Regions from separate parts of the Rhodococcus sp. T7 genome, predicted to be linked through region 2. Evidence: riboswitches for the same ligand, from Rfam matches in the RefSeq annotation. Region 2 holds a riboswitch; each other region holds the start of a gene.

The links. Region 2 has a riboswitch for thiamine pyrophosphate ahead of thiC (phosphomethylpyrimidine synthase ThiC). Riboswitches for the same ligand answer to the same signal wherever they lie in the genome.
Region 1: it holds a riboswitch for thiamine pyrophosphate, as region 2 does, so the genes downstream of both, MLGJGCBP_RS39655 (3-oxoacyl-ACP reductase) here and thiC (phosphomethylpyrimidine synthase ThiC) in region 2, are expected to answer to the same signal.
Region 3: it holds a riboswitch for thiamine pyrophosphate, as region 2 does, so the genes downstream of both, MLGJGCBP_RS05360 (TenA family protein) here and thiC (phosphomethylpyrimidine synthase ThiC) in region 2, are expected to answer to the same signal.

The regions. Positions count from the first base shown of each region.
Region 1 is NZ_WXYH01000370.1:11,407-21,200, reverse strand. Features, by position in the region: gene MLGJGCBP_RS39665 (CitMHS family transporter) at 1-340, opposite strand, end outside; gene MLGJGCBP_RS39660 (LLM class flavin-dependent oxidoreductase) at 425-1,720, opposite strand; gene MLGJGCBP_RS39655 (3-oxoacyl-ACP reductase) at 1,722-2,486, opposite strand; TPP riboswitch at 2,536-2,640, opposite strand; gene MLGJGCBP_RS39650 (MarR family winged helix-turn-helix transcriptional regulator) at 2,714-3,166, shown strand; gene MLGJGCBP_RS39645 (organic hydroperoxide resistance protein) at 3,169-3,591, shown strand; gene MLGJGCBP_RS39640 (oxidoreductase) at 3,613-4,491, opposite strand; gene MLGJGCBP_RS39635 (CocE/NonD family hydrolase) at 4,532-6,574, opposite strand; gene MLGJGCBP_RS39630 (pseudouridine synthase) at 6,659-7,615, shown strand; gene MLGJGCBP_RS39625 (CYTH and CHAD domain-containing protein) at 7,661-9,196, shown strand; gene MLGJGCBP_RS39620 (universal stress protein) at 9,243-9,794, shown strand, end outside.
Region 2 is NZ_WXYH01000110.1:16,364-26,157, forward strand. Features, by position in the region: gene MLGJGCBP_RS12960 (M20/M25/M40 family metallo-hydrolase) at 1-138, shown strand, start outside; gene MLGJGCBP_RS12965 (adenylate/guanylate cyclase domain-containing protein) at 191-1,045, shown strand; gene thiD (bifunctional hydroxymethylpyrimidine kinase/phosphomethylpyrimidine kinase) at 1,067-1,921, opposite strand; gene thiC (phosphomethylpyrimidine synthase ThiC) at 1,932-3,575, opposite strand; TPP riboswitch at 3,568-3,676, opposite strand; gene MLGJGCBP_RS12980 (GNAT family N-acetyltransferase) at 3,811-4,194, shown strand; gene MLGJGCBP_RS12985 (GNAT family N-acetyltransferase) at 4,300-4,683, shown strand; gene MLGJGCBP_RS12990 (exodeoxyribonuclease III) at 4,719-5,522, opposite strand; gene MLGJGCBP_RS12995 (N-acetylglutamate synthase, CG3035 family) at 5,557-6,522, opposite strand; gene MLGJGCBP_RS13000 (peptide deformylase) at 6,512-7,102, opposite strand; gene MLGJGCBP_RS13005 (DUF3263 domain-containing protein) at 7,281-7,622, shown strand; gene MLGJGCBP_RS13010 (LytR C-terminal domain-containing protein) at 7,647-8,195, shown strand; gene sodC (superoxide dismutase[Cu-Zn]) at 8,269-8,970, shown strand; gene MLGJGCBP_RS13020 (glutamate--cysteine ligase) at 9,046-9,794, shown strand, end outside.
Region 3 is NZ_WXYH01000034.1:341-10,134, forward strand. Features, by position in the region: gene MLGJGCBP_RS05325 (FAD-binding protein) at 143-967, shown strand; gene MLGJGCBP_RS54185 (4Fe-4S binding protein) at 964-1,059, shown strand; gene MLGJGCBP_RS05335 (alpha/beta hydrolase) at 1,070-2,059, opposite strand; gene MLGJGCBP_RS05340 (WS/DGAT/MGAT family O-acyltransferase) at 2,238-3,596, shown strand; gene MLGJGCBP_RS05345 (ABC transporter ATP-binding protein) at 3,609-4,421, opposite strand; gene MLGJGCBP_RS05350 (ABC transporter permease) at 4,414-5,235, opposite strand; gene MLGJGCBP_RS05355 (ABC transporter substrate-binding protein) at 5,213-6,271, opposite strand; gene MLGJGCBP_RS05360 (TenA family protein) at 6,256-6,978, opposite strand; TPP riboswitch at 6,972-7,067, opposite strand; gene MLGJGCBP_RS05365 (NUDIX hydrolase) at 7,125-7,802, opposite strand; gene MLGJGCBP_RS05370 (carboxylesterase/lipase family protein) at 7,915-9,468, shown strand; gene MLGJGCBP_RS05375 (MFS transporter) at 9,461-9,794, opposite strand, start outside.

The DNA of each region.
Region 1 (9,794 bases), on a different contig from region 2:
CGGTGCCGACGACGAGCCGCATGGGGTCGTTGCGGACGAGCCGGAGGATGAGTTTCACCAGCGGGTCGAACAGGCCGACGTCGATCATGATCCCGAAGAAGATGATCGCGAAGAACAGCAGCGCGGCCGTGGGGGCCAGCGATTTGATCCCGTCGGTGATCATGTCGCCGATGCCGAGGCCCGCCCCGGCCGCGATGCCGAATGCGACCGGGACGGCGATCAGCCCGACCACGGGAGTGGCCCGTTTGGACATGATCAAGAACATGAACACGGCCACCATCAGAAAGCCGAGCGCTACCAGCATTGCCACTCCTCGTCCGAGCTCGAGTCGCGATGTGATCGCGATAACAGCCAGTGTCGGGGGGAGGGACGCTCACAGTCACTGTTGCGTACTTAGAGAAGGTTGTGTTCTTTGTGGTGGCAACTACCGGCGACCCCGGAGATGGTCGCGCAGGGTCTCCGTCTCATACTCCGCGCGGAACAGCCCGCGCTTCTGCAGGACGGGGATCACCTCGTCGACGAAGTCGGCGAGCCCGTTCGGGTAGAGCGGCGGCATCAGGTTGAATCCGTCGGCGCCGCCGCCGCGGAACCACACCTCGATCTCGTCGGCGATCGATTCCGGGGTGCCGATCATGGTGCAGTGCCCGCCGCCGGCCGCCAGCGTGCCCAGCAGCGACCGCACGGTGGGACGGTCCTTCTCGATGATCCGCAGGATCGTGTCGTACCGGCCCTGCGGTCCGGTGAACTCCGACAGCGGCGGCAGCGCCGGAACGGGTGCGTCCAATTCCCATGCGCTGCAATCCTGCTGGACGAACATCGACAACTGCGCCAGCGACTGCTCGACGGGCAGGAGCGCGTCGAGTTCCGACTTCTTCCTGCGCGCCTCCGCAGTGGTCGAGCCCACGTAGGTGACGAGACCGGGCATCACGATCACGGCGTCGGCGTCGCGGCCCGCAGCGCGGATGCGCCGCTTCACGTCGCCGTAGTAACTCTGCGCGGCCGTGAGGTCGTAGGCGACGGCGTAGATGCCCTCGGCGCACCGGGCGGCCAGGTCACGGCCTTGATCCGACGCGCCCGCCTGGAACAGCACCGGACGCCCCTGCGGCGAGTGCGGCACGTTCAGCGGACCGTCCACGAGGAAATGCTTGCCCCGATGCCCGACCGCGTTCACCTTGGCCGGATCCGCGAAGAGGCCCTCCCGGTCGAGCACGAGCGCGTCGGGCTCCCACGAATCCCACAGCGCGAGTGCCACCTCGACGAACTCCGCGGCCCGCGAGTAGCGGTCGTCGTGCGGCGGCATCTCCTCGAGACCGTGATTGCGGGCCTCGGCGTCGAACATCGACGTCACCACGTTCCAGCCGGCGCGGCCGCCGCTGATGTGGTCGAGCGACGCCAGCATCCGCGCGGCGTGGAACGGGGTGTAGAACGTGGTGGACACGGTCGTCACGAGACCGACCCGCTCGGTCGCCCGCGCCATCGCGGACAGCGCGGTGAGCGGTTCGAGGAACCACATGCCCCCGGACGCGGGGTCGCGCACCGAATGCCCGTCGGCGAAGAACACGGCGTCGAGGCAACCCCGCTCCGCGGTCTGCGCCAGTTCCTCGTAGTAGGCGATGTCGCTGAGCCGCTCCACCTGCGAGGCGGGGTGCCGCCACGCGGCGCCGTGGTGCCCGCAGCCGAACAGGAACGCGTTGAAGTGCAGTTGCCGGGCGTCGCTCATGTCAGTCCTTGACCAGTCCACCGTCGACGACGAGGTTCTGGCCGGTCACCGAACGCGACCACGGGGACGCGAAGAACAGGACCGCGTCGGCGAACTCGTCGGGGGTGGTGACCCGCTGCAGCGGAGTGCTCGCCGCGATGAGGTCGAACACCTCGTCGGGGGTGGCGGCGCTCGCGTCGGTGGTGCGCAGCAACCCGCCCGAGACCATGTTGACGGTGATGCCGTCGGGCCCGAGGTCGGCGGCGAGAGTGCGGGTCAGCGACAGCGCGGCGGCCTTGGCGGCGGTGTAGTCGTGGTACGGGACGACGGGGTTCTGGAACAGGTTGGTTCCGATGTTCACGATGCGGCCGAACCCGAGCGCGCGCATGCCCGGCAGCGCGGCCTGCGTGGTGTTCAGGGTCGCCTGCACGCTGCCGCGCAACTGCGAGTCGAAGGCCTCCCACGTGATGACGTCCGCCTTGTCGCGTGCGTCGCCGTTGAAGGAGAAGTCGGCGAGGGCGTTGTTGATCACGGTGGTCACCGGCGATCCGAAGTGCGCTTCCGCTGCGGCGAACAGTGCTGCCACCTGCGCGGCATCGGTGACGTCCGCCTGGAGCGCGACCGCGCGGTCCGCACCCAGGGATGCCGCGAGTTCCTCCGCCGCACCCCGGCTGTTGCGGTAGTTCACGACTACCCGCGCGTGCTGCGCCGCGAACGACCGCACGATGGCGGAACCGAGGCCCCGGCCACCGCCGGTAACCAGGACGATCTGCTTGTCGAGCTGCATTGCTGTCACCTTCCAATCGGTCGGCGACGAGACATCGGATGAGCGCATACGGCCGTCTCCGCGACATCCCTTCGCCGGCATTACCCAGTTCAGGTTCGACGGGTGTCTTCTCAGCCGTCCGGATCCTCGCCGGGCAGCACCCCGTGTCACTGGCCAACAGTGTAAGGGCAAACACCGTTTCCGATTTCTTGGTTGTGCACAACCTAGTTGTGTGCAACCATTCAGAGGTGACCGACAACCTCGCCCTCGACCGCCAGGTGTGCTTCGCGCTGTACTCGGCCTCCCGGGCGATGACCGCGAGATACCGGTCGATGCTCGACTCGCTGGGCGTGACCTACCCGCAGTACCTCGTGCTGCTGGTCCTCTGGGAACAGGACGGTCGCGGGGTGCGGGAGATCTGCGACGCCCTCGACCTCGACACCGGCACCCTGTCGCCACTGCTCAAGCGGCTCGAGGCGCTGGGCCTGGTCGAACGGAGGCGTTCGTCGGCCGACGAACGCCGGGTCGGGATCCACCTCACCGAGAAGGGCGCGAGCCTCCGCGCCGCCGCGGAAGGCATCCCCACCGAACTCGCCCGCTCGACGGGAATGGGCATCGACGAACTCGTCGCCCTGCGCGACACCCTGTCGCGCCTCACCGAATCGCTCCACAGTTTCGCAACCCCAACAGGAGAGAAGTAACCATGAAGATCGTCTACACCGCCGAAGCCCTCGCAACCGGGGAAGGCCGCAACGGCCACGCCCGCACGTCCGACGGCCGGCTCGACCTGAACCTCGCCATCCCCACCGAGATGGGCGGATCGGGCGACGGCACCAACCCCGAGCAGCTGTTCGCCGCCGGATACGCGGCGTGCTTCCACTCCGCACTCCAGCTCGTCGGCCGTCAGGCCGGGGCGAATGTCGCCGACTCGGCCGTCGGCGCCCGCGTCGGGATCGGCTCCACGGACGGCGGCGGATTCGGCCTCGCCGTCACCCTCGAGGTGTCCCTCCCCCACCTGCCGCGCGCGGAGGCACTCGAACTGACGGAGAAGGCACATCAGGTGTGCCCCTACTCCAACGCCACCCGCGGCAACGTCGACGTCACCCTCGAAGTCACCGAAGACTGAGCATCCTGCGCGGGCGTCGGGTCACCCGAACTCGTACTCGACGCCCGTCAGGTCCTCCGACAGCGACCACAGACCCTTCGCGGTCTGCTCGTCCCGCGACTTCTTGTTGGAGCCCACCACCTTCGGGTGGCCCCGCTGCTCGAACAGGCCGTCCGGCCCGATGTAACTGCCGCCGATCACGTCGGGGGCGGTGGCCGCGAACAACATCGGCAGCGCCCCCATCTCCGCCGACTGCGCGAAGATCCGGTTGCCGACTGCCATCAGCTTGTCCTGCACCGATTCGGTGTGCGCCTGCAGATTGGTCGACGCGTAGCCGGGATGCGCGGCCACCGCTTTGACCGGCGACCCCGCCGCGGCCAGCCTGCGCTGCAATTCGTACGTGAACAGCAGATTCGCGAGTTTCGACTGCCCGTACGCGCTCCAGCGGTTGTACTTGCGGTGTTCCCAGTTGAGATCGTCGAGGTGGATCGTCCCGGCCTGATGTGCCGCACTCGACATCGTGGCGACCCGGTCGGTGATCTTGCCGAGCAGCAGTCCGGTCAACGCGAAGTGCCCGAGATGATTTGTGCCGATCTGCATTTCGAATCCGTCGGCGGTCTTGCGCTGCGGAACCGCCATCACCCCGGCGTTGTTCACGAGCACGTCGACGGAATCGACGCCGGCGGCGAACTCGCGCACCGACGCGAGGTCGGACAGGTCGAGACGGCGCACCTCGGCGTTGTCACCGATCGACCGCGCGACCACCTCACCCTTGTGGGTGTTGCGGCAGGCCAGCACGACGTGCGCTCCCGCCTTCCCCAGAGCCCGCGCGGCCACCTCCCCCAGACCACTGTTGGCGCCCGTGACGACGAACGTGCGGCCGCTCTGATCGACGATGTCCGAAGCTGTCCACTTGGTCATGCCGTCAACCCTACGGATCCCGGGACGCGGCGTGAACCCGTCACCACGCCTGCGCCCCGACCAGCGGCAGGTTGAGGAAACTCGGCCGGTCCGGCGACAACGCCACGTGCTGCGGCTTCAGCTGACTGTCCGCCAGAATCGGCCCGAGCGGCAGGTACCGGGGAACGCTGCCCGCGTACACGTCGACGCGCAACCGGTGCCCCGGCGCGAGGACCGCGTCGGTGGGCACGAAGTTGATGTCGACCGGTGTCACCTCACCCGGAACCAGCGGCTGACGCGCGGCCACCGTCAGATAGTGGTGCGGTTCGGTGTAGTCGCCGTTCGGCGACCTGGTGCTCTTCGAATCGTCCACGGCCCGCATCGAAGCCGTGAGCGCACCGTTCGTTAGTGGGGTCGACGTGCCGTCCGGTGCGACGTCGTTCAGCGTCACCGCCCAGAAGCCGTCCGGCGCGTCCAGCACGGTTTCGAGGTGCAGGTTGACCGGACCCGACAGTTCCGTCGGCTGCGCGACGGGGGCACTGGTGAACGTCAGGCCCTCGGCCTCGTTGAAGCGGGAGTCCTTGCTGCACACCGACCCGAAGACGACGGCCGCGCCCGCGGTGCCCTGCGTTCCGTCGCGGGAGCAGAGCCCGCGGAGACCGGGTGCGACGGTGAGTTGCGCCGTGTCGCCGGGTTTCGCCGGCACCAGGCTGCCGTCGTGGGCGGCGTGCCCGGCGGTGCCGCTGGGGGCACCCGACAGGTACATCCGCTGGTAGTCGACACCGGCCCGCGGGAACTGATCGGTGGTGGTCCAGCCGTTGCCCTGCTGGTACAGCGTGACCGGGCCGTACTCGTCGATGCCGTTGTCGATGCCCTTCAGCCACTTGTCGAACCACGCGCGTTCGAGGACGTCGAGTCGCGGCGGCGCACCCGGCTCGCCGAAGCCGCCACCGAACGAGACGTGGTAGGCATCGCTCATGATCAGCTGCTTCTCACCGGCGGGCAGCGGAATGTCGTTGTAGACCCGCGGTTCGCTGTTCGCGAAGATGTCGTGCCAGGCGCCGTAGAGCATGGTCGGCACGTCGATGTTCTCCGCCTGCGCCTTCCGCTCCTCGTAGAACTGGCCGTCCTGCGCCACCCGCAGCGTGCCGGCGTCGAGATCGCCGATCTGCGACGCGGTCATCGCCTGGATCAATGCGGGGAACAGCGTCAGCGGATCCCGCAACCGGTCCTGCAGCCACCGCTCGTCGAAGTTCCCCTGTGCGAGTGCCTGGACGTCGGGAACGAACTTGAGACCGTTGACCAGTGAGAGCCACAGCGGCATGAATCCGACGCCGAGACCACCGCCCGTCCCGACGATGTCGCGGAGCAGGTCGTTGCCCGGTTCGGTGGGGAAGATCGCCTTCAACGCCGGCGGCCGATGCCCCGCGGCCTGCAGCGAGTTGATTCCCGAATAGGACACCCCCGCCATCCCGACCTCGCCGTCGGACCACCCCTGCCTGCTCATCCAATCGATGATCTCGACGGAATCCTGCTGCTCGAGCGGGCCGAGTGCCTGCCATTCGCCCTGCGAGAAGCCGGTGCCGCGCGCATCGACCACCACCTGGGTGTATCCGTTCCGGACGAGGTCGCGGTTGACGCCGAAGACGCGCATGCCGCCGCCGGTGAGCACCTTCGACAACTCTCCGACGCCGTCGAGCGGTGTCCCGGCGAGATCGAAGGAGTTCACCAGGTCGACGACCGTGTCCTCGAGCCCCGGCACCGCGAGCACGGAATCGACGAGGTTACCGACCAACTTCGTGTACGGCGTGACGTTCAGGACCGACGGCATCGCGGTGTCGATCGGCGTGCCAGAGGCGTCCGCGGGGCGATAGACGTTGGCCTTCAACACCGTTCCGTCGCTCATCGTGATGGGAACGTCCCAGTCGATCGCGATCACCGGGTACTTCGGCGGGGCGTCGACCGCGGCGTTCCACTCGGCCCCCGCGGCGCCGCCCGTCGGATCCGCCGACGCCGTCACCGTGGGTACCACGGCAAGTCCCACCCCCACCGCCAGCGCGACTGCCGCCGCACCCGGTCGAAACGCCCATCGACGCACGATCACTTCGAACCCCCGTGAAATCCTCCGATGACGCGCCTCAGCGACCAGTCAGGGTGGCCCGCGTCACAAACTTACCGGATAGTAACCATGAGTCCCCTCGCGGTCAACGACGGATTTCGGCCTCCTCTCGACTACCGTGACGGGGTGCCCGACGCCCCACTTCCCGTCCGCGACGGCCTCAACCCGACGCGGCTGAGGATGCCGGACACCGGCGTGTGGCCCACCGTGCTCGAATACCTCGTCGCACGCTTTCCGCACGACGAGACCCGCCTGCGCGAGAAGGTCGCCGCGTCCGAAGTCGTCGACGAGCGCGGGCAGCCGATCACCGCGGCCACGCCGTTCGCGCCCCGCCGATTCGTGTACCTGTACCGGGATCCGCCGGTCGAGACACGGGTGCCGTTCGAGATCGAGATCCTCCACCGCGACGAGAATCTCCTCGTCGTGGACAAACCCCACTTCCTGGCGAGCACCCCGCGCGGCGCGTACATCGCCGAGTCGGCGCTGGTCCGGTTGCGCCGAGACCTCGACCTCCCGGAACTGACACCCGCGCACCGGCTCGACCGGTTGACCGCCGGGGTGCTCATCTTCACGGTGCGGCGCGAGGTCCGGCGCGACTACCAGTCGCTGTTCGATCAACGCCGGGTGACCAAGGAGTACGAGGCCGTCGCCCGCTACGACCCCGATCTCGTGCTGCCCGCCACGGTCCGCAGTCGAATCGTCAAGGAACGCGGGGTCCTGAAGGCGTACGAGGTGGCTGGTCCCGCCAACAGCGAGAGCCGGATCGAACTACTCGAGGTCCACGGCGACGCGGCCCGGTACCGACTGCTCCCGCACACCGGCAAGACGCACCAGTTGCGGGTGCACATGAGTTCGCTCGGCATCCCGATCCACGGCGACAACTTCTATCCCGATTTCTACGACGTTGCCGCCGACGACTATTCGACGCCGCTGCGCCTGCTGGCCCGTTCCGTCGAGTTCGCCGACCCCTGCTCCGGCGCCACACGACGCTTCGCGAGCGTCCGGAGCCTCGACTGGCCGCTGTGACCTCGGCTTCTTTCGCCCGGCGCGCTCAGCCGGAAAGATGGGGACATGAGTACCGCGACGTCCGTCTCCGAAGTGGAACGCAAGTACGAAGCGACATCCGAGCAGCAACTCCCGGCGCTGTCGGGGCTTCCGGGCGTCGACGGTGAACCGCGACGCCACACCGTCCAGCTGTCCGCCCTGTACTACGACACGGGCGAACTGCTGTTGCTCCGCGCCGGAATCACGCTCCGCCGCCGGGAAGGCGGTGACGACGCCGGCTGGCATCTGAAGATTCCGGCAGGCGCGGACGAGCGGACCGAACTGCAGCTGGCACCCGACCCCGAGCACCCGGAGACGGAGGTGCCCCGCGAGTTCGCGGAACTGCTCACGGCCGTCACCCGCGGCGCCGCCCTGAACCCGGTCGCGCTCATCAGCACCGACCGGGAGCGGCAGCGGCTCGTGGACGCGGCGGGAACGACGCTCGCCGAGGTCGTGTCGGATGTCGTGATCGCCGCCGTCCCCGAGACGGGCACCGGAACCGACGAGCGGGTGTGGCGGGAGATCGAAGTCGAACTCGCCGCTGGTGACCGAAAACTGTTCGACGCCATCGACTCCCGGCTGACCGATGCCGGAATCGCCCGCTCGGACGCGCCGTCGAAGCTGCGGCGGGCACTCGGCGACGCGGTGGGCGGCACCCCGCCCCCCGTGCGTGGGAAGAAGCGGTCCGCGCCGCGGACACTGCTTCTGGAGTATCTGGCCGAGCAGAAGGACAATCTCGTGACGGCCGACCTCGGCGTGCGGCGCGACTTCGAGGAGTCCGTCCACGACCTCCGGGTCTCGGCCCGGCGGATCCGGAGCGTCCTCCAGGTGTACGGGTCCAGCCTGCGCGACCAGGAGACGGTCGACGAGTTGATCGCCGAACTCCGCTGGGTCGGTCAGGCCCTCGGCCCGGCGCGGGACACGGAGGTGCAGTGGAGCCGTCTCGTGGATCTGCTGGGTGACGCCGAGGAGATACCCGACCGCGAGGTCGTGCGGGCGCGCCTCGACGAATACTTCTCGGGACTCGCCGCCGCGGCCCGGCCCGCGGCGCTGGCCGCCCTGAACTCCCGGCGCTACCTCGACCTGCTCGCCGGGCTCGACACGTTCCTCGCCGCCGTCGAGTCGTCGGAGGGCTCGGACCCGTCGAAGAAGACCGTCGCGAAAACCCTGCGCAAATTGTCGAAGTCCGTCCACAAGCGCGTGCGGAAGGCGGCGGCCGCGACCACCCGGGCCGAGCGCGACGAACTGACGCACCGAGCGCGTAAGCGCGCCAAACGATTGCGCTACGCGATCGAGTCCACGCGGTCACTGACACCGAAGGCCTCCGACCGCGCGCAGAAGAAGTTCAAGAGCTTTCAGGACGTTCTCGGCGACTACCAGGACGCCGTCGTCGCACGGGAACACATCCTCGCGGCCGTCGCGGAGGATCAGCACTCCGCGGAGTCGAGCCTGGGCCTCGGAATGCTGCTGCAGCGTGAACTCGACCGCGGCGACGCACTGGCCGCCGATGTGAAACCGGAGTGGAAGAGCGCGAAGAAGGTGGCCCGAAAAGTCTGGAAGTAGGGCACAGTCGGGGAGTACCCACCAGCGTCAGCGAAGGGATCCGGACGTGAGCACACCCGCCAGTCATTCCGTCGTCGTCGGCCTGGACGGATCCGACGCCTCGACCGCCGCCGCCCTGTGGGGCGCCTCCGTCGCGTCGAAGTGGGGTGCCACACTGTCGCTCGTGCACGCGCTGCCGCAGGACGGCCCGCTGTACAGCCCGGCGGCGATCATGCTGGAATCGCAGTTCCTCAGTCAGCTCCGCGAGGACGGCGAGGCCATCATCGGGACGGCGAAGAGGCTGCTGGGGCCGAAGTTCCCCGGTCTCGAGATCGAGACGACCATCAGTCCCGGCCCCGCAGGCACCGCACTGCTCGAGGCCGTCGACTGGGCGCGGTTGATCGTGCTCGGATCCACGGGAGCGGGCGCGTTCCGTTCGGTGCTGGTGGGGTCGACGGCGCTGCACGTGGTCAACCGCGCCCCCTGCCCGGTGACCGTTCTCCGCGGCGAGGTCACCACGCCGGACCAGCGTCCGGTGGTGGTCGGGGTCGACGGCAGCGATCTCAGCAGCGAAGCGGTGGGTCACGCATTCGAGTTCGCGTCGTTCTTCGAGGCGCCG
Region 2 (9,794 bases):
GAGAACGTGGACCGGGCCGCCCTCGCCAAGAATGCCGCCGCGGTCGCATATGCCGTCGGGGTGTACGCGGAGTCGCTCACGGGTCCGAACGGAGTCCCCATCAGCGCGGACCGGGAGAAGGCGCGGGCCACCGAGTGAAGTCCGATTCGTCACGGGTTTGTGCATGTGACGCTGAGTTACTCTTACTCCCGTGAGCGACGACCCCGCCGAAGAGAGCAGTGCCCAGCCGGGCGCTGCGCAGACACCGAAACGGGGCGACAAGGTGCTGGGCTGGGTGGGATCGGTGAATCGGCAGCCGCAGCTGATCGAGGGGCTGCGAAAGGTTCGTCGCGCGCTCCCCGGCGATCCCGCGTTCGGCGACCCGCTTTCGACGGCCGGCCCCGGGAGCGCCCGGGCCATCGCCCGCGTCGCCGACCGTTTCCTCGACCACCAGCCGGGCGCGTCCCGCGAGATGAGCCTCGGCGCGCTGCAGGTGTGGCAGGCGCTGCTCGAGCGCACCGGACGTGGGCGGGGAACGCGGGAGGTGACCATCGTGTTCACCGACCTCGTGGGGTTCTCCAGTTGGTCGCTGCCCGCCGGCGACAGCGCCACCCTCGCCCTGCTGCGCGACGTCGCCCGAGCCGTCGAGACGCCCATCGTCGACCGGGGCGGGCACGTGGTGAAACGACTGGGCGACGGCGTGATGGCCGTCTTCCCCAGCCCGGACCGCGCGATCGACGCCGTCTTCGCCGCGCAGGAAGCCCTCGCGGACGTCGAGGTGGACGGCTACCGCCCCCGCATGCGCGTCGGCATCCACACCGGTTCGCCCCGGCAGATCGGCAGCGACTGGCTCGGCGTCGACGTGACCGTGGCGGCCCGGATGATGGAACTGGGGGGCGACGGCAACGTGATGGCGTCGTCCGCCACGCTGTCGAGCCTGCAGCCGGGCACCCTCGACGAACTGGGGGTCGGGGTCAAGCCGTGGCGGCGTGCCTTCTTCGCCCCCGCCCCCAGCGGAGTGCCCTCCGACCTCGGTATCTGGCGGTTGCGGCTCCGCCGCCCGTGAGTACTTGTTAACGTCCGGCGGTTAACAAGTACTCACGTGCCGCAGGCGCCACAAGGGGGACACGGGGCCGTGACCGGCACCCAGGTCGTACGACGCCTCCAGGCACTTGGTGACCCATTCCTTGCCGAACGCCACCGCGTCGGGCACGGACCACCCGTGGGCGAGCGCACTCGCGATGGCGGCCGCGAGGGTGTCGCCGCCGCCGTGGTCGTTGCCGGTGTCGATCCGGGGACTGCTGAACTCGAGGAATCGGTCGCCGTCGAACAGCAGATCGGTGCTCGACGCCGACGTCCGGAGATGCCCGCCCTTCACGATCGACCACTGCGCGCCGAGCGCGTGCAGCGCCTCAGCGGCCCGGCGCGCGGTCGCGTCGTCCACGACCTCGATGCCGGTGATCAACCGGATCTCGTCGAGGTTCGGGGTGACCACCGTGGCGATCGGGATCAGCGTGTTCCGCACGGCGTCCAGCGCCTCCGCGTGCAGGAGCGGATCGCCGTGCATCGACGCGCACACCGGGTCGACGACCAGCGGGACCGGCTGGTCCCGGCCGATCCCGACCTCGGTGCACACGGCCGCGACGGCCTCGATGATGGCCGTCGACGCGAGCATCCCCGTCTTCGCTGCCCCGACCCCGATGTCGTCGACGACGCACCGCACCTGCGCGGCCACCGTCTCCGGCGGAATCTCGTGGAAACCGCTGACGCCCACCGAGTTCTGCACCGTCACCGCGGCGACCGCGACACATGCGTGGACGCCGCAGAGCGCCATCGTCCGCGAGTCCGCCTGGATCCCGGCGCCACCGCCGGAATCGGTGCCGGCGATGGTGAGGACGCGGACGGGGGTCTGGCCGTCGGGGGTCAGGGGCAGCAGCTTCACGAAGGGGACCTTACCGATTCTCTGAGGTGACGGATTCGACGGGCAGATACACGCGGCCACCTGCGCCGACGAACTCGCTCGACTTCTCGGCCATGCCCGCCTCGATGGCTTCGATCGAATCGAGCCCGTGCTGCTGTGCGTACTCCCGCACGTCGGCGGAGATCCGCATGGAGCAGAACTTCGGGCCGCACATCGAGCAGAAGTGGGCCGTCTTCGCCGGCTCCGCGGGCAGCGTCTCGTCGTGGAACTCCCGCGCCGTATCCGGGTCGAGGGACAGCGCGAACTGGTCGTGCCAGCGGAACTCGAACCGGGCCTTCGACAGCGCGTCGTCCCGCTCCTGCGCCCGCGGATGCTGCTTCGCGAGGTCCGCGGCGTGCGCCGCGATCTTGTACGTGATGACCCCGGTCTTGACGTCGTCCCGATTCGGCAGCCCCAGGTGCTCCTTTGGGGTCACGTAGCAGAGCATCGCGGTGCCGGCCTGCGCGATCATCGCCGCCCCGATCGCGGACGTGATGTGGTCGTACGCCGGTGCGATGTCGGTGGCGAGCGGTCCGAGCGTGTAGAACGGCGCCTCCTCGCACAGCTCCTCCTCGAGCCGCACGTTCTCGACGATCTTGTGCATCGGCACGTGTCCGGGTCCTTCGATCATCACCTGCACGCCATGCGATTTCGCGATCTTCGTAAGCTCACCGAGGGTGCGGAGTTCGGCGAACTGGGCCTCGTCGTTGGCGTCCGCGATCGACCCGGGGCGCAGACCGTCACCGAGCGAGAACGTGACGTCGTAGCGGTGGAGGATCTCGCAGAGTTCGTCGAAGTGGGTGTACAGGAACGATTCCCGGTGATGGGCCAGACACCACGCCGCCATGATCGAACCGCCGCGGGAGACGATGCCGGTGACCCGGCGCGCGGTCAGCGGAATGTAGCGGAGCAGCACCCCGGCATGGACCGTCATGTAGTCGACGCCCTGCTCGCACTGCTCGATCACGGTGTCGCGGTAGATCTCCCAGGTGAGTGCCGTCGGATCACCGCCGACCTTCTCCAGTGCCTGATAGATCGGCACGGTTCCCACGGGCACCGGCGAATTGCGCAGGATCCATTCCCGGGTCTCGTGAATGTTCTTGCCGGTGGACAGGTCCATGATGGTGTCCGCGCCCCACCTGGTCGCCCACACCATCTTCTCGACCTCCTCTGCGATCGACGACGTCACCGCGCTGTTGCCGATGTTCGCGTTGATCTTGACCGCGAACGCCTTGCCGATGATCATCGGCTCGAGTTCGGGGTGGCAGCGGTTGGCCGGGATCACGGCGCGACCCGCCGCGACCTCGGCGCGCACCGTCTCGGGTGAAACACCCTCGCGTGCAGCGCAATACCGCATCTCGGGGGTGACGGTTCCGGCGCGGGCGGCGTCGAGCTGGGTGCCGGCCCGGTCGGCGATCCACGACGCCCGCAGGTGCGGAAGCCCCGCGTCGAGGTCGATCGTGGCGTCCGCGTCGGTGTACGGGCCCGACGTGTCGTACACGTCGAGGTGCTCACCGTTGGTGAGGTGTACGCGCCGGACCGGCACCCGGACCTCGCCCGACTGCAGGTACTGCTTGGTGCTGCCCTGGATCGGTCCCGTGGTGACGGACGTGGCTGTAGATATGGTTGTGCTCATCGATGATGCTCCCTACGCCGGCATTACCCGGACAGGTTCGACGGTCGACGGCCCCTAGCCGTCCTCTCAGCCCGCTGGTGCGAGCCCCCGTGGATGTGTAGTTGTCCCGGAGACTGTAACCGAGATCTCTGTGAGTGAAACATTCGGGGGAAACTTGGACAGGGCTTCCGTACATCGGTATAAAGGGTGATGAACATCACATTTCGATTACGACACATACCCCCAGGAGATAGCCATGCTGACAGATGCGCAGGTTGTGGACGTGATCGACAACGCCGATCAGAACCGATTCGAACTTCGACTGAGTGGTGACCTGGTCGGCATCCTCGGTTATTTCGCCCTCGCGGACACCCCGCCGGGTGCGGGTGCGGGAGTGGGCGTGGTGGCCCGGCCGCCGGGCCAGAGAGGCCGGGGGCGACAGGCTCCGGTGGTCTCGTTCATGCACACGGTGATCGTCGAGGACTTCGGTCACCGCGGACTCGCCGGACTCATGGTGGGGCGCTCCCTCGACCTCGCCCGCGGGTACGGCTGGAAGGTCCGGCCCGTATGCACCTATGTGCAGCGCTTCGTCGCGGGGCATCCCGAGTACCGCGACCTCGTGGTCCCGGTGGAGGCCTGACGGCGGTCGGTCGGGACACGAAACGACCACTCGTCGGCAACGAAACGGTTCCGGGGCCGGTGATTCCACTCGCGACGGTGCCCATGGGCTGATCTCATGAGTGGCATGGATCACTTTTCGAACGTTCCCGAGCCGTCGGGGAGCATCACGGCCACTGATGCTGGCATCACGGCCACTGATGCTCGCGTACTCGACAACCCCGCCCACGAACGATTCGACCTGTGGCTGGGGGACGAGCTGGTCGGCATCCTCGGCTATCGCGACGAGGACGACATTCCCGGGTTCACCGCCAAGCCCGGCGAGGTGGTCGCGTTCATGCACACGGTGATCGTGGAAGACCTCGGTGGCCGCGGCCTCGCTGCGGTCCTCGTGGGCGAGGCGCTGGGTTCAGCGCGCAGGCGGGGCTGGAAGGTGCGTCCCATCTGCACGTACGTCCGGCGCTACGTGGCGCTGAACCCGGAGCATCTCGACATTCTGGTCGCCGACTAGAAACCGGGGCGCCGTTCGTCTCGGGTTGCTGCGCCTCAGTCGCCGAGGTCGACGATGACCGGCGCGTGATCGCTGGCGCCCTTGCCCTTGCGTTCGTTGCGGTCGATCTCGGCCTTGTCGACACGGCCGGCGAGGGCGGGCGACCCGAGCACGAAGTCGATGCGCATGCCCTGCTTCTTCGGGAACCGCAGCTGGGTGTAGTCCCAGTAGGTGTAGACACCCGGGCCGGGGGTGTGCGGCCGGACGACGTCGGCGAATCCCGATTCGACGAACGCCTGGAAGGCCTCCCGCTCCGGGACGGACGTGTGGGTCTTGCCCTCGAACAGTGCCGGATCCCAGACGTCCTCGTCGGTGGGCGCGACGTTCCAGTCACCGACCAGCGCGATCTGCGCGTCCGGATTCCGGTCCAGCCATCCGACCGCATCCGTGTGCAGCTTCGCCAGCCAGTCCAGCTTGTACGTGTAGTGCGGATCGGCGAGCTCACGCCCGTTGGGGACGTACAGGCTCCAGATGCGGACGCCGTTGCAGGTGGCGCCGATGGCGCGGGCTTCCTGCGCGGGCGCGACCTCCGGGTCCTTGTGGAACCCGGGCTGATCCTCGAAGCCGATCTGCACGTCGTCGAGGCCGACACGGGACGCGATCGCGACACCGTTCCACTGGCTGAGGCCCACGTGCGCGACCTCGTACCCCAGTTCGCGAAACCGCTCGTACGGGAACTGCTCGTCCTTGCACTTGGTTTCCTGCATCGCCAGCACGTCGACGTCGGACCGCTGGAGCCAGTCCAGGATCCGGTCGGTACGGGCACGAACAGAGTTCACGTTCCAGGTTGCGATGCGCACGGCAGCCACCCTAGCGGCACTGGCCGACAGATTTTCAGCCGCCGGGTTCGGTGGCGTAGCGGTACCGGTGGTGCGTCACGAAGCCGACGTTCCGGTACATCGCCTGCGCGCCTTCGTTCTCGACGGCGACCTGCAGACACGCGTGGGTCGCACCGTGCTCGCGTCCCCAATTGATCATGTCGCCGCAGATCAGGCTGCCGATTCCGCGGCGGCGATGGTCCTGCGCCACCTCGACAGCGGTGAGCCCGACCCATCGACGGTCGTCGGGCGCGGTCGTGACGGATCCGCGGGCGACGGCGAGGAGCGTCGAGTCGGCGGCGCCGATCCGGCCGAAGCCGAGCGTCCCGCCGCGGACCGAGTTCAGCACGTCGACCGCGAAGTCGGGGAGCGCGGACCCGCGGTAGCGGTAGAGGGCGAGCCAGTCCGGATCGGGGTGATCGGTGACGGTCGTGGTCCGCGGACCCTCGGGCAGCGCCAGGTTGTCGACGTCGGCGGCCATCACGACCACTTCGTCGCTGACGTTCCAGCCCAGCGGCACCTCGCCCAGGCGGTCGGGGATCAGCAACCGCAGCGGGCGGTCCCTTTCGGCGTACCACTCGCGCAGGCGGTCGAGCGTGCCGCCGGGGGAGGGGTCGTCCAGACTCCCGACCGACCCGCGGTCGCCGAGCGGCGCCGCCGAGTTGGCGCGTCCGGTGAAGCCGTGGCCGTACCGGGCGAGCCAGCCGTCGATCCATGCGTGCTCGATCCCCGGCCAGCCGTCGGCGGAGGCCAGTTCGAGGGACCGGATCTCGCTCGCCCGCACGGGGCGTGCGGGGACCGCCTTCAGTGCGACCACCCGCTCCGGCTCCACTTCGATCGCGGAGCCGGCCGCGTCGCGGACGACCACGAGCGGCTCGACGCTCTCGAGTACCCCGATGACGTCGGTCATCGGATGGCTGGAACCGGGCGGCAGCTGGTATCGCAGCACCACCCGGCTTCCGAGCGGAATGTCAGTCGTCATGCCCGAACGGGTCTTCGACCGTTCCCGGCACCCAGCTGAGCCCGGGAACTCCCCAGCCGGCGCGCTTGATGGTCTTCTTCGCGGCGCGTGCATTGCGGCCGACCAGCATGTCGACGTAGAGGAAGCCGTCGAGGTGACCGACCTCGTGCTGCAGCATGCGCGCGAAGAAGTCGCGTCCCTCGATCTCGACGGCATTGCCGTCGGCGTCGGTGCCGGTGACCTTCGCCCACTCGGCCCGGCCGGTGGGGAACTGCTCGCCGGGAACCGACAGGCAACCCTCGACGTCGTCGTCCGGGTCCGGCATGGTCTCGGGTCGTTCCGACGTCTCGAGGACCGGGTTGACGACGCAGCCCCGCCGGCGGAACGGCTTTCCGGTCTCGTCGACATCCGGGCAGTCGTAGACGAACAACCGCAGCGGCAGGCCGACCTGGTTGGCGGCGAGCCCGACGCCGTTGGCGGCGTCCATCGTGTCGTACATGTCGGCGATGATGTCTGCGAGTTCCGCAGGTGACTGGGACACCGTCTCGGTCGGTTCGTGCAATACCGGGTCGCCCACGATCCGGATGGGGAGGATGGCCATGGTCGTCAAGGATAGTGCGGCGCGCCCGAGCCGTTCGCACTGCCCGCGGCGTTCGTCGTGGTTGAATAGTCGCTGAAGTACAGCTGTGTAATTCGTTGCTCGATCGGCCACGCGATCGAGGAGCCGGGGGAACGTGGTTTCGCTGAGGTCGGGCGAGAGCTAGTAGTCGAGGAGTGAGATGGACGGCGCAACAGCGCGTAGTCGGAACCAGTCCGAGCGCATCGACGGCGACACTTCCGTAGGGGTCGACGACGTCGGCAACGACGACGGTCTCTCGCGTCGGGAGCACGACATCCTGTCCTTCGAGCGCCAATGGTGGAAGTACGCCGGCGCGAAGGAAGAAGCGATCAAAGAGCTGTTCGACATGTCCGCCACCCGGTACTACCAGGTGCTCAACGCGCTGGTGGACCGTCCGGAGGCGCTCGCAGCCGACCCGATGCTCGTCAAGCGCCTGCGACGGCTGCGCGCGAGCAGGCAGAAGGCCCGCGCGGCCCGTCGCCTCGGGTTCGACGTCACGTAGCAACCGGTCGCTAAGGTCGACATCGTGAGTACTCCGAAACCCGAATCGTCCGGCCCGCCGTTACGTGCCCTCGCGATGGTGCTGATCGCCCTCGCGATTCTCTTCGCAGGTCTCGGGTTCGCCTCGCTCGGAGGTTCGGATTCGGAGGAAACCGCAGCCACCGTCACCACTTCGGCGGCTGCCACGACCACCGCCGCCCGTCCGACGACGGCCGCCGGAGCGGGGGGAGGCACCTCCGCTTCCGCGGCGAGCACGACCTCCGGTGCGTCCAGCACCACGAAGGCTGCCGACGTGGCGTCGGTGCCGGTGCGGGTGCTCAACAACAGCAACGTCACGGGGCTCGCGAGCCAGACCGCCACCGAACTGATGTCCTCGGGGTGGACGGTGTCGGAAACCGGCAACTACAGCGACGGCACCATCTCCGAAACCACCGTGTACTACGGCACTTCCGCCGCGGAGAAGGAAGCGGCCACCGAGATCGCGGCGCAACTCGGGGTGTCGGCCGAGCCGAAGTTCCCGGGCATCGCGAATTCGTCGGCCGGTGTGGTCGTCATCGTCACCTCTGCGCACTAGACCGGACGGTCGGTGCGCCGGCGCCGCGGTTATGATCAGGTGCACTTCTTCGCCACCTCAAAGGAGCGGTTTGATGGCCTCGAGTTCTACCCGTCGGATGTCCTGGCGCATTGTCACCCCGGTGGTGGCCATTGCAGCTTTCGGGCTGACCGCCTGCAGTAACAACGAGGCGCCGACCGACGTTCCCGGCACCACTCCTCCCGTCTGGACCGGCGCCGCCGATCCCAGTGCGGCAGGCGTTCCCGGCGACGCCGAAAGCGGTTCGGGCGAGAACGCGGAGAGCGGCGCGCTCACCGCGACGCTGAAGAACGCGGAGGGCCAGAGCGTGGGTACCGCCACGTTCAAGCAGTCGGGCAGTCACGTCGAGGTCACCGTGTCCGTGAAGGACCAGACGCCCGGATTCCACGGTTTCCACGTGCACTCCGTCGGAAAGTGTGAGACGAACTCCGTGGCACCGACCGGTGGTGCGCCCGGAAACTTCCTGTCCGCGGGCGGGCACTTCCAGGCCGCGGGCCACTCGGGGCACCCGGCGAGCGGCGACCTCACGTCGCTGCAGGTGCTGGAGGACGGCACCGCCGAGTTGGTCACCAGCACCGACGCCTTCACGGTCGAGGACCTGAAGAACGGCGACAGCGGCACCGCGGTCATGATCCACTCGGGTCCCGACAATTTCGCGAACATCCCCACCCGTTACGCACCCGCTCCCGATCAGGAAACCCTGAACACCGGTGACGCGGGCTCTCGCGTGGCCTGCGGTGTCATCGGCGCCGGCTGAGTTGCGTGACACCCCGGCTGCAGCCGGGGTGTCGGCGCGCTGCCGCGGGCTGCGGCCTGTGGTTGGATCGAAACCGTGGTAGTTCCCTTTCCCGGTTCGCCGCGGCCGACGCTGGGTGTCGAGTGGGAGATCGCGCTGGTCGACAGGGTCACGCGGGATCTCTCCAACACGGCCGCGGAGGTGTTCGACGCGGTCGAGAATCTCGCGGGTCCGGAGGATCCGCGGATCACCAAGGAGTTGCTGCGCAACACCGTCGAACTCGTCACCGGCATCCACTCCACCGTCGGTGAGGCGATGGACGACCTCGACGAGTCGCTCGACCTGCTGCGGCGGGCGGCGAACCCGCTCGGGGTCGATCTCATCTGCGCCGGAACGCACCCGTTCGCGCAGTGGTCGACCCAATTGGTCACGCGCACACCGGATTACGACGAGCTGATCGAGCGCACCCAGTGGTGGGGCCGTCAGATGCTGATCTGGGGTGTGCACGTCCACGTGGGGGTGTCTTCGCCGCAGAAGGTGTTCCCGATTCTCAACGCGCTGTTGCAGCGGTACCCGCATCTGCTCGCGCTGTCCGCGTCGTCACCGATGTGGGCGGGAGTGAACACGGGGTACGCGAGTAATCGCGCCCTGATGTTCCAGCAACTCCCCACCGCGGGGCTCCCGTACCAGTTCGCGAACTGGGCGCAGTACGAGGATTTCATCAGCGACCAGATGAAGACCGGGGTGATCACCAAGATCGGCGGGATGCACTGGGACATCCGGCCTGCGCCGCGGTGGGGCACCATCGAGGTCCGCGTCTTCGACGGCATCTCCACCCGCGCCGA
Region 3 (9,794 bases), on a different contig from region 2:
GGAGGCGACTGTCGGTGAAACAGGAACCCTGGGACGTGAGTCTCGCGGGGAATCTCGGTCGTTCACGGCCGAAAGGAAGTCAAGATGCAGTTCGCCACGTACGTACTACGACGCGGACGGCGGGCCGCTCGGGGACGGCGGCTTGTCCGCGCGCGGCGCCGCGATGGCGCACCTCGCCACCGGCCGCCCGGTGTATGCGCGGCTGGACCGGGCCCGGCCCGATATCCGCGCGGCCATGCGCACGTCGCAACCGAATTACTTTCTGCCGCTGGACAAGGCGGGCATCGACCCGTTCACCCAGAAATATCCCGTGCGGGCGGTGCTGGAGGAAACGGTGCGCGGGACCGGAGGCATCCGAATCACCGGCACCGACTGTGCCAGTGACGTTCCCGGCCTGTTCGCAGCCGGCGATGCCGCCACCCGCGAGTTGATCACCGGCGGTCGCAGCGGCGGCGGCAGCCACAACGGGGCCTGGGCGATCTCGTCGGGAACGTGGGCGGGCGCCGGGGCAGCCCGGTTCGCGCGGGGACGTCCCGTCCCCGACGGAGTACGCGGCGCGGGAGCGGCCGGGCTGCGCGGCCCGTCCGCCCGGCGGCAGGCGTCGCGCGCCATCGTCGGACTGGTCCAGGAGCACACCCTGCCGCTGCGGCGCAGTTACCGGCGCAGCGCGGCGAGCCTGCAGGACAGCGTGACCGCCCTCGACGAAGCCTGGTCGGGTGCGGCCGATCTGCTCGGCGGCGCCGAACGGGAACTGCTGCAGGCCCGTTCGGCCGCCGCGATGCTCGCCGAGGCCCGGTGGGCGACCCACTCCGCGCTGGCGCGGACCGAGACCCGCGGCATGCACGTGCGTACCGACCTGCCCGACACCGATCCGTCGCAGACCCGTCGCCTGCTGTCGGGCGGACTGGGCGAGGTGTGGGTGCGGCCGGAACACGGCGCCGCCGAGACCAGGACGGTGGCGTCGTGATCGAGGTCGTCCTCGCCGACCGGTGCGTGCAGTGCGACATCTGCATCAAGGTCTGCCCGACGGATGTGTTCGCACCTGTGAGTACTTCCTAACCGCCGGCGGTTAACAAGTACTCACGGGGGTGGCCCGGCGGATGAACCGGCCGATCTCGCGGATGGCGCGGGTGCCCTCGGGGAGCAGGCCGGCTGCGGCCTGGAAGACGTGCACCTGCCGCTCCCACACCTGCAGTTCGCACGGCACACCCGCCTGGGACAGCCGCTCGGACATCAGTTCCGCGTCGACGTACACCATTTCCTGCGACCCGGTCTGGATCAGCGCCGGCGGCATGGAGGCGAGGGAGCCGTCCACGGGTGACGTGGACGGCTCGTGCCCGCCCCGGGTGTCCAGGCGTTCGATCAGCCTGGACAGGGCACCGACCGCGCGTTTGGGGAAGACGGCGCAGAGGTCGGCGTTGGGATGGGCCAGCTTGTTCACCGGGTCGAGGTCGGTGAGGGGCGACAGGGCGACGTCCGCGGCGGGCCGCGGCAAACCCTGACGGAGAGCTTCGAGCGTCACCATGAATGTCAGGAATCCGCCCGCCGAGTCGCCGGCGACGACGATGCGGTCTGCGGTGTACCCGTGCGCGAGCAGCCACCGGTACCCGTCGACGCCGTCCTGGACGGCCGCGCGGATGGGGTTCCGCGGAATCATCCGGTACTCGACATTCAGCGTCGACGCCTGGGACTCCGCCGAGATCCGGGACACCATCTGGCGGTGCGAGTTGATCCCGCAGCACAGGAACGCCCCGCCGTGGAGGTAGAGGATCGCCCGGTCGCCGAGCTCACCGGGAGGCCGGATCCACTCGGCGCGGCAGTGCGGCAGCCGGACGGGCCTGCGCTGGGTTCCGTGGATGGGGCCGAGCGAGTACCCGAACAGGTCGACGACTCCGGTGGGCCACGGCAGTTCGGGGTAGCGTGCCCACCCGTCGAGGAACGGCCGGACCGTGCGGCGGAGGGTGTGTGCGAGGGCCGCCGACTGCAGGCTGGTCCCGGCGAACTCCCGCCGCGTCACCGGGAGCGGTGACGGGCAGAATTCGTAAGTCGCAGTGCTCATTGTCTGCCTCCGTCCCGGCCTCGGTGCCCTTCGACGTGCTGCCTTCAGGTTTGCCACCTCGTTGCGCCGTACGGTCTACATCGAAGTAGGTCGCACGGACGCTACGCCCGACGTAGCATCCAGGCGGAAGTCGTAATGGGATAGTGACCGAGCGGGGGTGAACGTCCAGGTGGGGATCATGCCGGTTACCGATTCGATATTCCTTCTCGGCGAATCGCGAGAGCATCCGATGCATGTCGGGTCGCTCGAATTGTTCACACCGCCGGAGGATGCCGGACCGGACTACGTGAAGTCGATGCACGACACACTGCTGAAGCACACGGACGTCGACCCCACGTTCCGGAAGAAGCCGGCGGGCCCCGTCGGCAGTCTCGGGAACCTGTGGTGGGCCGACGAGGCGGACGTGGATCTCGAATACCACGTGCGTCATTCGGCCCTGCCTGCGCCGTACCGGGTCCGGGAATTGCTGACGCTGACGTCCCGGTTGCACGGCACGCTCCTGGACCGGCATCGCCCGCTGTGGGAGATGTATCTGATCGAGGGACTCTCCGACGGCCGGTTCGCGATCTACACCAAACTGCACCACTCGCTGATGGACGGGGTTTCCGGGCTGCGGCTGCTGATGCGGACGCTGTCGACCGACCCGGACGTGCGCGACGCGCCGCCGCCGTGGAACCTGCCGCGGTCGGCGTCGGCGAACGGAGCCGCCGCCCCCGACCTCTGGTCGGTGGTGAACGGGGTCCGCCGCACGGTCGGCGACGTGGCCGGTCTCGCGCCGGCGTCGCTGCGGATCGCCCGCACCGCGATGGGTCAGCACGACATGAGGTTTCCGTACGAGGCGCCTCGCACGATGCTCAACGTCCCGATCGGTGGCGCGCGCCGGTTCGCCGCGCAGTCGTGGCCGCTCGACCGGATCCATGCCGTGCGGAAGGCGGCCGGGGTCAGTGTCAACGACGTCGTGATGGCCATGTGCGCCGGGGGGCTGCGGGGCTACCTCGAGGAGCAGAACGCGCTGCCGGACGAACCGCTGATCGCGATGGTTCCGGTGTCGCTGCGCGACGAGCAGAAGGCCGACGCCGGCGGCAACGCGGTGGGTGTGACGCTGTGCAACCTGGCGACGGACGTCGATGACCCGGCGGAGCGTCTGACGGCGATCTCCGCGTCCATGTCGCAGGGGAAGGAATTGTTCGGCAGCCTCACCTCGTTGCAGGCGCTGGCGTGGTCCGCGGTCAACATGTCGCCGATCGCCCTGACCCCGGTGCCGGGGTTCGTCCGCTTCACGCCGCCGCCGTTCAACGTGATCATCTCCAACGTCCCGGGACCGCGGAAGACCATGTACTGGAACGGGTCCCGGCTGGACGGCATCTACCCGACGTCGGTGGTGCTGGACGGGCAGGCGCTGAACATCACGCTCACCACCAACGGCGGCAACCTCGATTTCGGTGTTATCGGGTGCCGCCGCTCGGTGCCGAGCCTGCAACGCATCCTCCACTACCTGGAGACTGCCCTCGGTGAACTGGAAACCGCACTGCTGTGAGGCAGCGCGGTTTCAGCGTCTGCCCGACTCCTGCTCGACGAGGGCCCGCCGCGATTCCTCGTGCAGCACGCCGAGCAGTTCGTGTTCGACGTCCGCGAAGTCGGGCGACGTCATCATCGACAGTTCGCGGGGGCGGGGCAGGCCCACCGTCACCTCGCGGCGCACGGTGGCGGGCCGGGCGGACAGCACGACCACCCGGTCCGACAAGTAGACGGCCTCCCGGATGTCGTGGGTGATCATCAGCACGGTCCACCGGTAGCGCTGCCACACGTCCTGCAACCAGGTCTGCATCTCGGTGCGGGTCAACGAATCCAGGGCGCCGAACGGCTCGTCGAGCAGCAGCACCGGACGGTCCTGGACGACGGTCCGCAGCATCGCGGCGCGCTGCCGCATCCCGCCGGACAGCTGGCTGGGGCGGGCGTCCTCGAACCCGCCGAGACCGAAGACGGAGAACAGTTCCCGGGCCTTGTCCCGCGCCTGTTTCCGGGGCACGCCCTGCACCTCGAGTCCGAGGGTGGTGTTGTCGAGGACGCTGCGCCACGGGAACAGCAGATCCTTCTGCGGCATGTACGCGCACTTCGACGGGCCACTGCCCGCGGGACGCACGGGTTCGCCGCCGATCGTGACGGTGCCGGTGTCCGGTTGGTCGAGTCCGGCGAGCATGCCGAATGCGGTGCTCTTCCCGCATCCGCTGGGGCCGATCACCGACACGAACTCGCCCGGTTCGACGGTGAACGAGACGTTGTCGAGGACGGGACGGATGCCGCCGCGGACGGGGAATCCCTTGCTCAGTCCGGACAGTGCGACGCGCGCGGTGTCACTCATGCCGGGCCCTCTCGTTCTTGATCCAGGGGGCGACGACGCGTTCGACCGCGAATGTGAGCAGGTAGAGGCTGACGCTGATCACGGCGGTCACGAGCACCGCCGCCAGCACGAGGTCGGTGCGGAAGGAGTTCTTCTGCGTGGCCATGTAGATGCCGAGACCGGACGTGGCCCCGACGTATTCGGCGAACACGGCGCCCACCACGGCGTACGTGATGCCGATGCGCAGGGCGGTGAAGAACCGGGGAATCGCCGAGGGCAACCGGACGTAGCGGAATTCCTGCCACCGGGAGGCGCCCATGCTGCGCAACAGCGCACCCGCCTCCCGGTCGGCGGCGGCGAAACCCTCGATCAGGCCGATCGTCATCGGGAAGAACGTGGCGAGGGCGATCACGAGGACTTTCGGCAGCAGACCGAATCCGAACCAGATGATCATCAGCGGCGCGATCGCGATGATCGGCAGAGTCTGCGACACGACGAACAGCGGAACGAACGCGCGTCGCAGCCACGGCGAGAAGTCCACGAGCACGGCGAGAGCCCACGCGAAGAGCAGCGAGACGGCGAACCCGATCAGCGTCACCTGCAGCGTGGCGGAGGCGTGACCGGAGATGGCGTCCCGCGCCTTCCAGCCCTGCTGGACGACCCGCAGCGGCGACGGCAGCACCTGCGGCCGGATACCGCTGACCGTCACGTACACCTGCCACGCGACCACCAGCAGTGCCACGACCACGACCGCGGGCAGCACCCGCCGCAGCAGCGGGGACGTGCCCGGGGCCGGGGTCCGGACGGTCGGGTCAGGGCTGAGCGAGGTACTCATTGGTGAAATAGGTCGACCAGTCGGGTTCCGTGGTCAGCGGTGCCCCGTCGGGGCCGGTGAGCAGGCCGTGCTGGAACAGGAAACCGGAGTATCCCGCCCACTGCTCGGCCGTCTGTGTCCCGACCTTTCCGGACGCGTCCTTCATGTACTGGGAGGACAGCATCTGCTGGCTCTCCCGCACGAGGGATTCGTCCGTGAAGGCGCCGGGATTGGCGTCGATCAACATCTGTGCGGCCTCGTCCGGCCGGTCGGCGGCGAACTGGTAGCCGCGCTGCAGGGCCTGGACGAACTTGCGGGCCTGCTCGGGGTGCTCGTCCATCCACTGCTCGTTGCCCTCGATGACGAGTGCGTACGCGTCCGGGAATCCGTAGTCGGTGTAGTGGAAGTAGCGCATCGGGGTGCCTCGGTGCTCGGCCTCGATGCCCTCCCAGCCGAAGAACGACACGGTGAAGTCGGCGGTGCCGGAGTACACGGCCTCGTACGCCGACGTGCCGAGCGTGACGGTGGTGAATTCGCCCTTGCCGCCGTCGTTCCGGATGATCTGCTTCAGCGTCTCCTCGCCGTCCGGGTCCGCGAAACCGGCGTAGATCTTGCCGTCGAGATCCCGGGGGCGGGTGATGTCGGGGCGATCCGCTTTCACCGCGATGCCCGTCGCCCAGTGCTGCAGCGGGGCCATGACCGATGTGGTCTGGGCGCCCGCGGCCTTCGAGAACGTCGCGGAACTCTGGAAGCTCACGCCGAACTCGGCGTTGCCTGCGTCGACGAGGGTGTCGGGCGAGGTGTCGTTGTACGGCAGCACCTGCACGTCGAGCCCGGCGTCGGCGAACCAGCCCTCCTGCTGGGCGACGAACAGACCGGTGTGGTTGGTGTTCGGCGTCCAGTCGAGTGCGAACCGGATGGTGTCGTCGGACTGCGAGTCGCCGGCGCAGCCGGTGAGCATCGACAGGGCCGAGACGAGGATGACGGCTGCGGTGGCAGCGCGCTTGGTGCGGGAGAAACGCTTGGTGCGGGAGAAAAGTGTCACGACGCCGGCCATTCCTGCTTGTTGAGTGCGGTGTCCCAGAACATGAGTTCGTAGCGGCTGGCGATCGTGAACGCCTCCACCATCGCCTCGCGCTGGGTGTCGGTCGCGGCCTCCGCGGCGGCGTCCACGAGTTCGCGGGCCTTCGCGACGGCGGCGTGGAACTCCTCCGCGTCGTACGTGGTCACCCACTGTGCGTACGGGTGCGACGGGTCGGCGGACAGCACCTCGCGGGCGCTCGCCGCCAGCCGGCGTCCCACGTCCGCGTAGATCCAGAAGCACGGCAGCACCGCGGCGGCGGACACCGCGTACGGCTCGGTGGCGGCGACGGCCGTCAGGTAGGAGATGTACCCGAGGCAGGCCTGCGAATGCTGCGGTTCGACGTCCGACGCGGGGAGTCGCCCGCTGGTCAGGAGGTTCTGGTGCAACGTCGCCTCGACCGTCGCGGCCTCGGCCGCCGAGCCGGCCCAGAAGCCGGCCTCGACGGGACCCGGCGCATGCGCGGCGACCAGGGACAGGGCCTTCGCGTACCCGGTCAGGTACAGGAAATCCTGCTCGATGTACGTGCGGAACACGTCCAGCGGCAGCGTTCCGTCGCCGAGGCGGCGCAGGAACTCGAGTTCGTCGATCGCCTCGCGCAGCACCTTGGTCCGGTCCCACAAGTGGTCCGTGAATCGGGCGTGCTGGCCTGCGCCCGCAGCACCTTGGACAGAGCTATTCACAACGTTGACATCCCTTCGTCAGCATTACCTGAGCAGGTTCCCGGGTGTGTTCTCAGCCCCGCCCGTGCGGAGCACCCCGTGTCAGAACAAGCCGACCCTAGCACCGGCCGTGCCGCGAACGGAAAGGCCCGGGTGGGTGGCCGGGCTCAGCCGGCGAGGAACGCGGCCGCGCCCGGCGGGAGGGCCGCGGGGCCGCGCCTGTAGATCTCGGCGGGCCTGCCCGTCCCGACGACGGCCATGTCGCCGGTGTGCTCGAGAGCGGGCATCATGTGCCGGCGGAACGAGTCCTTCGGGAGGGGGCGGCCGAACACCACCTCGTAGACCCGGCGCAGTTCGAGCACCGTGAACGTGTCGCCGACCAGCCCCGACGGGTCGACGGACCGCGCGTACCGCTCGCGCAGGTCGGCGACGGCGAGCGTGACGACGTCCGCGTGGTCGAACGCGAGGTGCTGCGTCACCCGGTCGCCGTCGACGGGGATCAGCAGGGCGTCGCGGGGGAGTGCCGTGCGGGGGAGTGCCGCCCCGTGTGTCATCGACAGCACCCACCCGCGATCGTCGCGGGCGGGGTCGTCGAACATTGCCAGCTGGTGGAACTCGGCGCCCGCCAGGCCGGCCTTGATCCGCAGGCACCGTTCGGCGGCGTCCCGTAGACGCTCGCCTTCGTGGAGGAAGGTGCCCGGAAGCGCGAGCCGGCCCGAACGGTGCGGGACCACAAGAACTTTCAGATCGGCGCCGTCCACGGTGAGGACGGCGACGTCGACCGCCACGGACGGCCGCGGATAGTCGAGGAGGCTCTTGCCCTCGGGATCGGTCGATGCGGCCACGGAGGAAATGTTAGCGCGCGGTTGATCTATGTCACGTTCGAACGGTCCTGCCTGCGCATCGTTGGTAGTTTGGCGAGAGATTCCCGTACGCGCTGCGTGAGGAGATTCGGCCGTGGATGTCGAGAAGTCAGGCGACACACTCGTCGTCCGCGCCCGGGACGGCGACGTGCGCGGCTACCCCGAAGGCGACGTCTACGCGTGGAAGGGCATCCCGTTCGCCGCGGCCCCCGTCGGCGATCTGCGGTTCCGGGCGCCGGTCCCGCCCGCCCCGTGGGACGGCGTGCGCGACTGCGTCGACTTCGGCCCGATGGCCCCGCAGGGCCACGGCACCGCCGTCCCGATCGACGCCGGACTCGAGATGGACGAGGACTGCCTGTCGGTCAACGTGTGGGCACCCCGGCCCGACGGCACCCCGCGGCCGGTGATGGTGTGGATCCACGGCGGCGCCTACTGCCTGGGAACCGCTGCTCAGGGCATCTACAACGGTCGGATCCTGTCCACTCTCGGCGACGTCGTGCTGGTCTCGTTCAACTACCGGGTGGGGGCGCTCGGCTTCCTCGACCTGTCGTCGTTCTCGACGGCGGATCGGGTGTTCGAGACCAACTGCGGGCTGCGCGACCAGGTCGCCGCCCTCGAATGGGTGCGCGAGAACATCGCGTTCTTCGGCGGTGACCCGGACGAGGTGACGGTGTTCGGGGAGTCGTCGGGAGCCGGGTCGATCACCACGCTGATGACGTGCCCGAACGCGGACGGGTTGTTCCACCGCGCGATCGCCCAGAGCCCACCCGCCACGTCGGTGTACGGCAGCGAACGGGGGGCCACCGTCGCGAAACAGTTCCTCGACATCCTCGACGTGGAACGCGACCGCATCGACACGCTGCTGCGCCTCCCGTACCGCACGATCATCGAGGCCAGCGACACGCTCGTCAACGAGGTCCCGACGAAGATTCCCGGCACACTCGCCATGGCGCCCGTGGTGGACCGCGACTTCCTGCCCCGCTACCCGGTGGCCGCGTTCCAGAAGGGCTACTCCCACCGCATCCCCCTCATCATCGGTTCCAACAAGGACGAGTCGTCGATCTTCAAGTTCATGAAATCGCCTCTGCTGCCGGTCACTTCGGATTCGGTGCAGGAGATGCTGCGGGCGATCGCGACGGATCACCCGGAACTGCCCGCGGCCCGCCTCGCCGACATCCTGTCGGCGTACCCGGACCGCGGGAAACCGAAGGGCGCGCTCGCGATGTCCCGCGACGCGGCGTTCCGGATGCCCGCCCTGTGGGTGGCCGACGCCCACAGCAGGCACTCGCCGACGTGGATGTACCGGTTCGACCAGGCCACGCCGATGCTCAAGGCCGCACGCATCGGAGCCGGGCACGCCACCGAACTCCCGTATGTCTTCGGCAATTTCGACACCCTCAACATCGACCCGACGTTCTGGCTCGGCGGGCGGAAGACGGCACTCGAGGTGTCCGGCCGCATCCAGCGCCGGTGGCTCGCGTTCGCACGGCACGGTGTCCCCGCCGCCCTCGACGGGTCCAAGCACTGGGCCCCCTACGACGAGGAGGACCGTGCCACGTTGCTGATCGACGGCGCGGACACCCTCGTGAAGGACCCGGACCACGAGATGCGGGTCGCGTGGGGCAACGACGTCATGGGCTTCAACTGACCGGCACCTTCTCGTCCAGTTCCTTCAGCACGGGCAGCGCGAAGCACGCCAGTCCGATGATCAGGACCGGGATCGCGAGCACGAAGAACGTCGGCTGGATTCCCCACTTGTCGAGGATGGGCCCGGCCAGCAGGTAGCCCAGCGGACCCGCCGCATACGCGGTGGACGTCATGACCCCGGTGACCCGGCCGCGCATGTGCTCCGGACTGCGAGTCTGCATGGCGTAGTTGGCGATCGGGCCGACCGGACCGAACACCAGACCCTGCAGGAGAGCCAGCGCCAGGATCGCCCACAGCGGCGGCAGGAACGCCATCGCGACCATCGCC